Regions from separate parts of the Cypionkella sinensis genome, predicted to be linked through region 2. Evidence: riboswitches for the same ligand, from Rfam matches in the RefSeq annotation. Region 2 holds a riboswitch; the other holds the start of a gene.

What was found. A riboswitch is a leader RNA that binds a small molecule or an ion and turns the genes downstream of it on or off. The one in region 2 is predicted to bind cobalamin.
Region 1: linked by a shared signal. The riboswitch ahead of ACFOGH_RS15095 (DUF1636 family protein) and the one ahead of ACFOGH_RS09280 (DUF1636 family protein) in region 2 are both predicted to bind cobalamin.

What each region holds. Positions count from the first base shown of each region.
Region 1 is NZ_JBHRTO010000001.1:3,047,752-3,051,982, reverse strand. Features, by position in the region: gene ACFOGH_RS15105 (LysR family transcriptional regulator) at 1-114, shown strand, start outside; gene ACFOGH_RS15100 (Gfo/Idh/MocA family protein) at 211-1,329, shown strand; cobalamin riboswitch at 1,384-1,598, shown strand; gene ACFOGH_RS15095 (DUF1636 family protein) at 1,630-2,073, shown strand; gene ACFOGH_RS15090 (ABC transporter ATP-binding protein) at 2,070-2,837, shown strand; gene ACFOGH_RS15085 (ABC transporter substrate-binding protein) at 2,846-3,775, shown strand; gene ACFOGH_RS15080 (FecCD family ABC transporter permease) at 3,830-4,231, shown strand, end outside.
Region 2 is NZ_JBHRTO010000001.1:1,864,395-1,868,625, reverse strand. Features, by position in the region: gene bluB (5,6-dimethylbenzimidazole synthase) at 1-289, shown strand, start outside; gene ACFOGH_RS09290 (cobyric acid synthase) at 384-1,829, opposite strand; gene cobO (cob(I)yrinic acid a,c-diamide adenosyltransferase) at 2,040-2,690, opposite strand; cobalamin riboswitch at 2,729-2,929, shown strand; gene ACFOGH_RS09280 (DUF1636 family protein) at 3,013-3,396, shown strand; gene cobW (cobalamin biosynthesis protein CobW) at 3,397-4,231, shown strand, end outside.

The sequences.
Region 1 (4,231 bases), 1.2 Mb from region 2:
TGGCCACAGTTTGACGGGCCGCAGTTGTATTTCTCCAGCCGGTTCATGCCGACACCTTTACGGGCCTTTGTGGATCTGGTCCGCGCGCAGCGCGCCCAGCCTGATGACTTTTGACGAGGTTCCGCCCCACCAAAATATGCGGCGCTTGACCGGCGCAGGGCGCGATTCTAAGGCCAAATTCACCCAGTTTCGCAGCGAAGGACCCCCGATATGAGCAAACCAAAACTTCGCATTGGTCTGATTGGCACCGGCTTTATGGGCAAGGCGCATGTGTTTGGTTTCACCTCTGCCCCGCGGGTGTTTGAACTGCCGTTCGATCTGGAGCTGCACACTATCGCCGACATCACCCCGGATGCCGCTGAGCGCGCGCGTGTGACGCTTGGCTTTGCCCATGCTACCGCCGACTGGCGCACGATCATGGCGGACCCTGCGGTTGATCTCGTGTCGATCACCGCGCCCAACGCCTTGCACAAGGAAATGTCGCTGGCAGCCATCGCAGCCGGAAAGCATGTGTATTGCGAAAAGCCGCTTGCGCCGATGGCGGCGGATGCGCTGGAGATGACGCTGGCCGCCGAAGCAGCGGGGGTGAAAACCCAAGTCGGCTTCAACTATCTGTGCAACCCGATGCTGGCACTGGCGCGGGAAATGATTGCGGCGGGCGAATTGGGTGAGATTCGCGGCTATCGAGGCCTGCATGCCGAAGATTACATGGCCGACGCCAACGGTCCCTACACCTTCCGCCACGACCCCGCAGGCGGCGGCGCTTTGGCCGATATCGGCAGCCACGCGCTTGCCACCGCCGAGTTTCTCTGCGGCCCGATCAGCCGCGTGATGGGCGATGTTGTGACCATGATCGCCGAGCGCCCGGATGGCCGCGGCGGTCGCAAGGCGGTGATGGTGGATGACGTGGGCCGCGCCTTTCTGCGCTTTGAAAACGGCGCCACGGGCAGCATCGAGGGCAACTGGATCGCCACAGGCCGCAAGATGCAGCACGATTTTGAGGTCTATGGCACCAAGGGTGCACTGGCCTTCAGCCAGGAACATTTCAACGTCCTTAATTACTTCAGCACTACTGACGCCAAAGGCCGCCAAGGCTTTCGCCGCATCGAGGCCGGGCCAGATCATGCACCCTATGGTCTGTTCTGCGTCGCCGCAGGCCATCAGATTGGCTTCAACGACCTGAAGGCAATCGAGGTCGCAGGCTACATCAATGCCATCGCAGGCAAAGCGCCCGAGCCGTTCAACTTTCGCAAGGGTCTGCGGATTCAAAAATTGGTCGAAACCATTCACGCCTCATCCAAGGCTGGGGCATGGATGGATATCGCCTAAGGCGCAAAAGCGCCGCCGCCTGTCGCTGTTCGCATTGACAGCGGCGGGCAAATCCCGCTTCATGCCCGCGATGGTTTCGGCAGACGCAAAGTCGCGCCGGATGAAAAGGGAATACGGTGTGGTGTAGGCAAAAGCCGCCAAATCCGTGACTGCCCCCGCAACTGTAAGCGGTGAGCGAACCTGCAAAGTCCACTGCCCCAAAGGGGTGGGAAGGCGCAGGCCAGCCACGACCCGCGAGTCAGGAGACCTGCCATCATAGCCGAAACAATCATCCGGGCGGGGTGCCTGGGGAAGGATGCTATGATTGAACTGCAAGGGCCTGCGCAGGCCCAAGACCCTGCCATGCGGCAGAGCGCAAAACGCCATCAAATTCTGGTCTGCCAAACCTGTCGGCACAAGGACAGCCCGTGTTTCCCCGGCCTTGCGCTGTTGGAAAAGCTGCGTCTGGCGGTCAGCGAGGCCAAAGGGCTGGGGGAGGATTTCGAGATTTCCGGCACCGCCTGCATGGCGGGCTGTGATCGGCCCTGCACCGTGGCTTGGCGCGCGACGGGCAAGGCCACCTGGCTGTTCGGCGATATCGACCCGGACGCCGATATTGACGCGCTGGTCGATTTTGCCACGCTTTATCAACGGCTTGACGATGGCTGGTGCCGCGCCGCTGATCGTCCCGGCAAACTCGCGACATCGACGCTCGCCCGTATTCCCGCCGCGCTGATCGTTACCGCCGAGGGTCAGTTGCAATGACCGGACCTATTCTGGAAGCGCGCAATCTGTGTTGGGGGCCGCCGCGCCGCCCCGATATCTTGACCGACATCAGCTTTGCCATGGCCGAGGGCGAGGTGATGGCGATCTGCGGTGCAAACGGGGCGGGGAAATCCTCGCTTCTGCGTCTGCTTTATCGCTATGTGCCCCCCCGCAGTGGCACGGTCAGCCTGATGGGTCGCGATCTTTGGCTGCATACGGCGCGCGAAACTGCCCGCACCGTGGCAGCGGTGCTGCAAGAACAGCCGACCGACTTTGCCCTGACCGCACGGCAGATCGTGGCGCTGGGCCGTCTGCCGCATCGGGCAGGCTTTGCCAGTGCGGCGCTGCGCGACACCGAGGTCGTCAGCGCGGCCTTGGAGCGGCTGGATCTGGCGCGCTTTGCCGATATGCCGTTTGGCACGCTGTCGGGCGGCGAGAAGCAACGTGTCATGGTCGCCCGTGCGCTGGCGCAGGAACCGCGCGTGCTGATTCTGGATGAGCCGACCAACCATCTGGATATCCGCCACCAGCTTGAACTGCTGGCGCTGCTGCGCGGCCTTGGCCTGACGGTGATCTGCACCCTGCACGACCTGACCCTGGCCGCGCAGTTTGCCGACCGCGTGCTGGTTCTGGCCGATGGCCGGGTGCTGTCGGATGGCCCCCCTGATCTGGCGCTGTCCGAGCATCACATCGCCACCGCCTTCAATGTCACCGCCCGCGTGGACCGCTCTGGCCCCGCGCCGCGCTTCTCTTTTCATCTGTAGGAAAAACCATGAAATACGCTCTGATCGCCCTGTTGCTCTCTGCAACCTCGGCTGCCGCCTTTCCCGTCACGGTGAAAAGCTGCAACCGCGATGTCACCTTTGACGCCGCCCCGAAGGCTGCGATTTCCAACGATGTGAACCTGACCGAGATGATGCTGGTGCTGGGCCTGCGTGATCACATGGTCGGCTACACTGGCATTTCCGGCTGGAAAACGCTTGATCCCGAAATGCGCGAAGGCGTGGCCGAACTGCCCGAGCTTTCCGCGAAATATCCCAGCAAGGAAGTTCTTGCCGGGGCGGATGCCGATTTCTTCTTTGGCGGGTGGAACTATGGCATGAAGGTTGGCGGCGAAGTCACCCCTGAGACGCTGGAGCCTTTGGGCATCAAGACCTACGAGCTGACCGAAAGCTGCATCTTCGTCGGCCCCAAGGCGAAAAGCAGCATGGATGACATGTATAACGACCTGCTGAACCTTGGCCTGATCTTTGGCGTCGAAGACAAGGCAAAGGCGCTGGTCGAAGGTTACAAGGCGCAACTGGCCGAGGCTACCAAGGGCGTTGATCACAGCAACCCCCTGCGCGTGTTCGTCTATGACAGCGGCGAAGACACGCCGTTTACCGCCGGCAAATACGCCATGCCCACCGCCCTGATTGAGGCCGCAGGTGGCGTCAACATCATGGATGATCTGGACAAAAGCTGGGCCACCGTCGCGTGGGAGCCTGTGGTCGAGCGTAACCCGCAAGTGATCGTCATCGTCAACTATGGCGATGTCACGGCCGAGCAGAAAATCGCCTTCATGAAGGGCAACCCGGCTTTTGCCAACATCGACGCGGTGAAGAACAACCGCTTCGTGGTGCTGGAATATGTCGAGGCTACGCCCGGCCCGCGCAATATCAAAGCGGTGGAAAAGCTGGTCGCGGGCTTTGCGGCGCAGTAAGAACAATCTGCGCCGGGGCAAACGCCTCGGCGCAATGCTTTGAAAGGCAAGCCGATGGCCGACCTCACCCAACCCACCGTCGCCAGCGCTGCATGGCACCTGTCGCGCCGCGCGGGTCTGGTGCTGGCGGGCTGTGGTGTGCTGGTTTTGTCGATCATTCTTGCGGTATCTATCGGCGCGATTGCGATTCCGCTTTCCACCGTCTGGGGCATCGCGTTGAACCATGTGATCCCCGATGCCGTGCCCGTCACTTGGTCGCCGGGCCGTGCCGCGATTGTCTGGGACATCCGCTTTCCCCGCGCGATCCTCGCCGCATTGGTCGGCGCGGGGCTGGGGCTGACCGGGGCGGCGCTGCAATCTGTTACGCGCAACCCGCTTGCTGATCCGCATCTGTTGGGCATCTCATCGGGTGGGGCCTTCGGGGCGATTTTGGCGTTGATGCACACGGGCATGTTT
Region 2 (4,231 bases):
CCCCGAGGCCGGGCATGGCCTTGGTCGCCAGACCCTGCCCGAGACGTTGCGGCAATCCACCGCGATGGCGATCTATACGCTGTGGCTGGCGGCAAGGGCGGAAAATCTGGGGCTGGGCATGGTCTCGATCCTTGATCCGCATGATATCGAGGCGCTGTTGGGCGTGCCTGCGGGCTGGGAGTTTGCCGCCTATCTCTGCATCGGCCATCCTGAGTTCATGGACGACACCCCGCTTTTGCACCGCACCGGCTGGCAGGAAAACGCCCAGACCGAATGGCTGCGGCGCTGATCGCAGGTGCGACGCCGCCCCGGACTTGATCCGGGGCCTCACCTCAGCCCAAGAGGCCCCGGATCAAGTCCGGGGCGGCGTGGGAATGGGGCGATTACCGCGCCAAGCCGAGCAGGCCTGCCACATCAACATGCGCTTCCAGATGCGCGGCGAGGGCGTCCAGCGCCGCCTCAACCCCCGCGCCATAAGACAGGTTTGAGGCTTGCGCGCCAATCTGGCGCAGAAAGCCCGCACGGAAGGCATCATTGGCGAACATGCCGTGCAGATAGCTGCCCATCACCCGGCCATCTGTGGAAACCGCCCCCTCTGGCTGACCGTTCACAAAGGCAAAAGGCCGTGCGCGGTCAGGCCCTTCGGTGCGGCCGATGTGAATCTCATAGCCCTGCATCGCAAGGCCGGTCGCGGCGTGAATGGCCTCGGTGCGGGTCAAGCGCTTGTCTGGGGTCATCTCGGTGTCAACCTGCAGCGCGCCAAGACCAGCCGTTTCACCCGCCGGGCCTTCGATGCCGCCCGCGTCGCGCACGATCTGGCCCAGCATCTGATAGCCTCCGCAAATGCCCAGCACGCGCCCGCCCCGCCGCAGATGCGCGGCCAGGTCAATGTGCCAGCCCTGCGCGCGCAGAAAGGCCAGATCACCACGGGTGGATTTGCTGCCGGGGATGATCACCAGATCGGTGTCACCGGGCAGCGCCTCGCCGGCGCGGATCATCGACAGGCTGACGCCGGGTTCCTGCGCCAAAGGATCAAGGTCATCGAAATTGGCAATCCGCGACAGGGTCAGCGCCGCGATCTTGTAGGCCCCCGCGCCGCCGCCTTTCGGCAGGTCCAACGCATCCTCGGCGGGCAGTTTATGGGCACCCGCAAAGAACGGCACCACGCCAAAGCCGCGCCATCCGGTGCGGGTTTCGATCAGCCGATAGCCATCGTCAAACAGCCGCGGATCGCCGCGGAACTTGTTGATCAGGAACCCCGCAATCATCGCATTGTCGGCTGGGTCCAGCACCGCCTGCGAGCCGACGATCTGCGCGATCACCCCGCCGCGATCAATGTCGCCGGTCAGGATAACCGGGCAATCGGCGGCTCGGGCAAAGCCCATATTGGCAATGTCACCCGACCGCAAGTTAACCTCAGCCGGACTGCCCGCGCCTTCGACGATCACCAGATCGTGCCGCGATTTCAAACGGTTAAAACTGTCCAGCACCGGGGCCATCAGCTTTGGCTTCAACGCCGCATACTCCCGCGCCTTCACCGTCGCGATGCGCTTGCCCTGCACCACCACTTGGCTACCCGTCTCGGATTCCGGCTTCAGCAGCACCGGGTTCATATCGGTGTGCGGATCAAGCCCGCAGGCCAGCGCCTGCAACGCCTGCGCGCGGCCAATCTCGCCACCGTTGGCCGTCACGGCGGCATTGTTGGACATGTTCTGCGGCTTGAACGGCGCCACCGACAACCCGCGCAACTTTGCCGCGCGGCATAGCCCCGCCACCAGCAGCGATTTGCCGACATTCGACCCCGCGCCCTGTATCATCAGGGCCTTCATGCCTGCCACCGACGCTGCACGCGGATCATGCGGAAGCCTCCGGCGGGAGTATTTTCCGCCAAGATGAAGCCACCGGCTTGGAATTTTTTGCGATGCGTCTGGTCGCTGACAGAGTTGGGCATTGTCGTTCTGCCAACTTCATCTTGGCGAAAATACTCCGGGGGTTTGGGGGCTGGCCCCCAGTCTGATCTGTCAAACTGCGCCACAGCCTTAGAACTCCACCCCCGGCTGCGCCTTGATGCCAGAGCGGAACGGATGCTTGATCAGTGTCATCTCGGTCACAAGATCAGCGGCCTCGATCAGTTCTGGCTTCGCGTTGCGCCCGGTCATCACCACATGCGTCAGCGGCGGTTTCTCAGCGGCAAGGAAGGCCAGCACCTCGGCGATGTCGAGGTAATCGTAGCGCAAAGCGATGTTGATTTCATCCAGCAGCACAAGCCGGTTGCCGGGGTCGCGGATCAACTCCTTGGCCTTTTCCCAGCCCTTTTCCGCCATGGCAATATCGCGGGCGCGATCCTGGGTTTCCCAGGTAAAGCCTTCGCCCATGGCGTGAAATTCGCACAGGTCGGGGAAATGCGTCTCGATGATCCGCCGCTCGCCGGTATCCCATGCGCCTTTGATGAACTGCACCACTGCACAAGGCATTTCATGTGCGATACAGCGCAGAATCATCCCGAACCCGCTGGAGGATTTGCCCTTGCCCGCCCCGGTGTGGACGATCAGCAGCCCTTTATCGCCCGCCTTGCCCGCCATGATCTTATCGCGTGCGGCCTTCTTCTTTGCCATCTTCCGCGCATGGCGGGCGTTTTCGTCGCCCGAAGCGTCGGTATCAGATTCTGCGATCAGGATAGGGTCAGACATGGGGCCATCCGTTGCTTGACATGGCGCGTGGTTCTGCCACAGGTGAACCCAGCGCTGGTTCCTGTCTATGACAGGCCAAGAGGGAATGCGAAAGGGGGCGACCCCAAAAGCTGCCGCCCCCGCGACCGTGACCGGAGAGGTTGCCTGAGGCCACTGGAGCAATCCGGGAAGGCGGGCAGCCGTGGGGGCCAGCCCCCGGATCCGCAAGCCGGGAGACCTGCCAGCGCATGTGACTGAACGGGCGAACGGGGTGTTTCGCAACCAGCAGGTGGCCGCATGGCCGCCCTTCTGGCCATCCCCATCGCCGCTATAGGGTAGGCCGATGAGTGTAACGTTGCATGTCTGCACCACCTGTAAGGCGGGTGAAGTCGTGGAAGACGGACAGCCCGTTGCCGGTGCGAAGCTGCTGGCGGCGTTGCAGGCGGGCGCGGTTCCGGCAGGCTTGCGCATTGTCGGCGTGGAATGTCTGTCGGCCTGCAATTCCGGCGCTGCGGTGGCGTTGTCGGCACCGGGGCGTTGGTCTTATGTTTACGGTCGCCTGACCCCTGCCGATGCGCCCGATATTCTGCTGGGTGCCGCCGCTTATCTGGATGCCCCTGATGGCATCGTGCCGTGGCGTGCGCGCCCGGTGATCTTCCGCAAGCAGAGCCTTGCCCGAATCCCACCGATTATCATTCCCCCTATTCTTACGGCTTTGGAGGCCTGAATGTCTGATCTGTCGAAAATCCCCGTCACTGTGATCACCGGCTTTCTGGGCGCGGGCAAGACCACGCTGATCCGGCATCTGATGCAGAATCCGCAGGGCAAGCGGCTGGCAATCCTCGTCAATGAATTTGGCACCGTCGGCGTGGATGGTGACATTCTGAAATCCTGCGCCGACGACAATTGCCCGGTGGAAAACATCGTCGAGCTTGCCAATGGCTGCATCTGCTGCACCGTGGCCGATGATTTCATCCCGACGATCGAGGCTTTGATGGCGCTGCCGCAGCGGCCAGATCACATCATCATCGAAACCTCGGGTCTGGCCTTGCCGAAGCCGCTGTTGAAGGCCTTCGACTGGCCCGCTATCCGCTCGAAAATCACCGTCGATGGCGTGATCGCCTTGGCCGATGCCGAAGCAGTTGCGGCGGGTCGCTTCGCGCCGGATGTGGCGGCGGTGGATGCGCAGCGCGCAGCCGATGAGTCCATCGACCATGAAACGCCTTTGTCCGAGGTGTTCGAGGATCAACTCGCCTGCGCCGACATCGTGTTGATGAGCAAGGCCGATCTGGCGGGTGAGGCTGGCTTGGCCGCCGCGCGCGCCGTGATCGTGGCGGAAAGCCCGCGTCCTATCCCGATTCTGGCGATGTCCGAAGGCATCATTGATCCGGCGTTGATCCTTGGCCTGAACGCGAAGGCAGAGGATGATCTGGCGGCACGCCCCTCGCATCACGATGGTCATGATGACCACGAGCATGATGATTTCGACACCGTGGTGATTGATCTGCCGGAAATCAGCGATGTCGATGCTTTGGTGGCGGCCATCCAGCGCCTCGCCGATG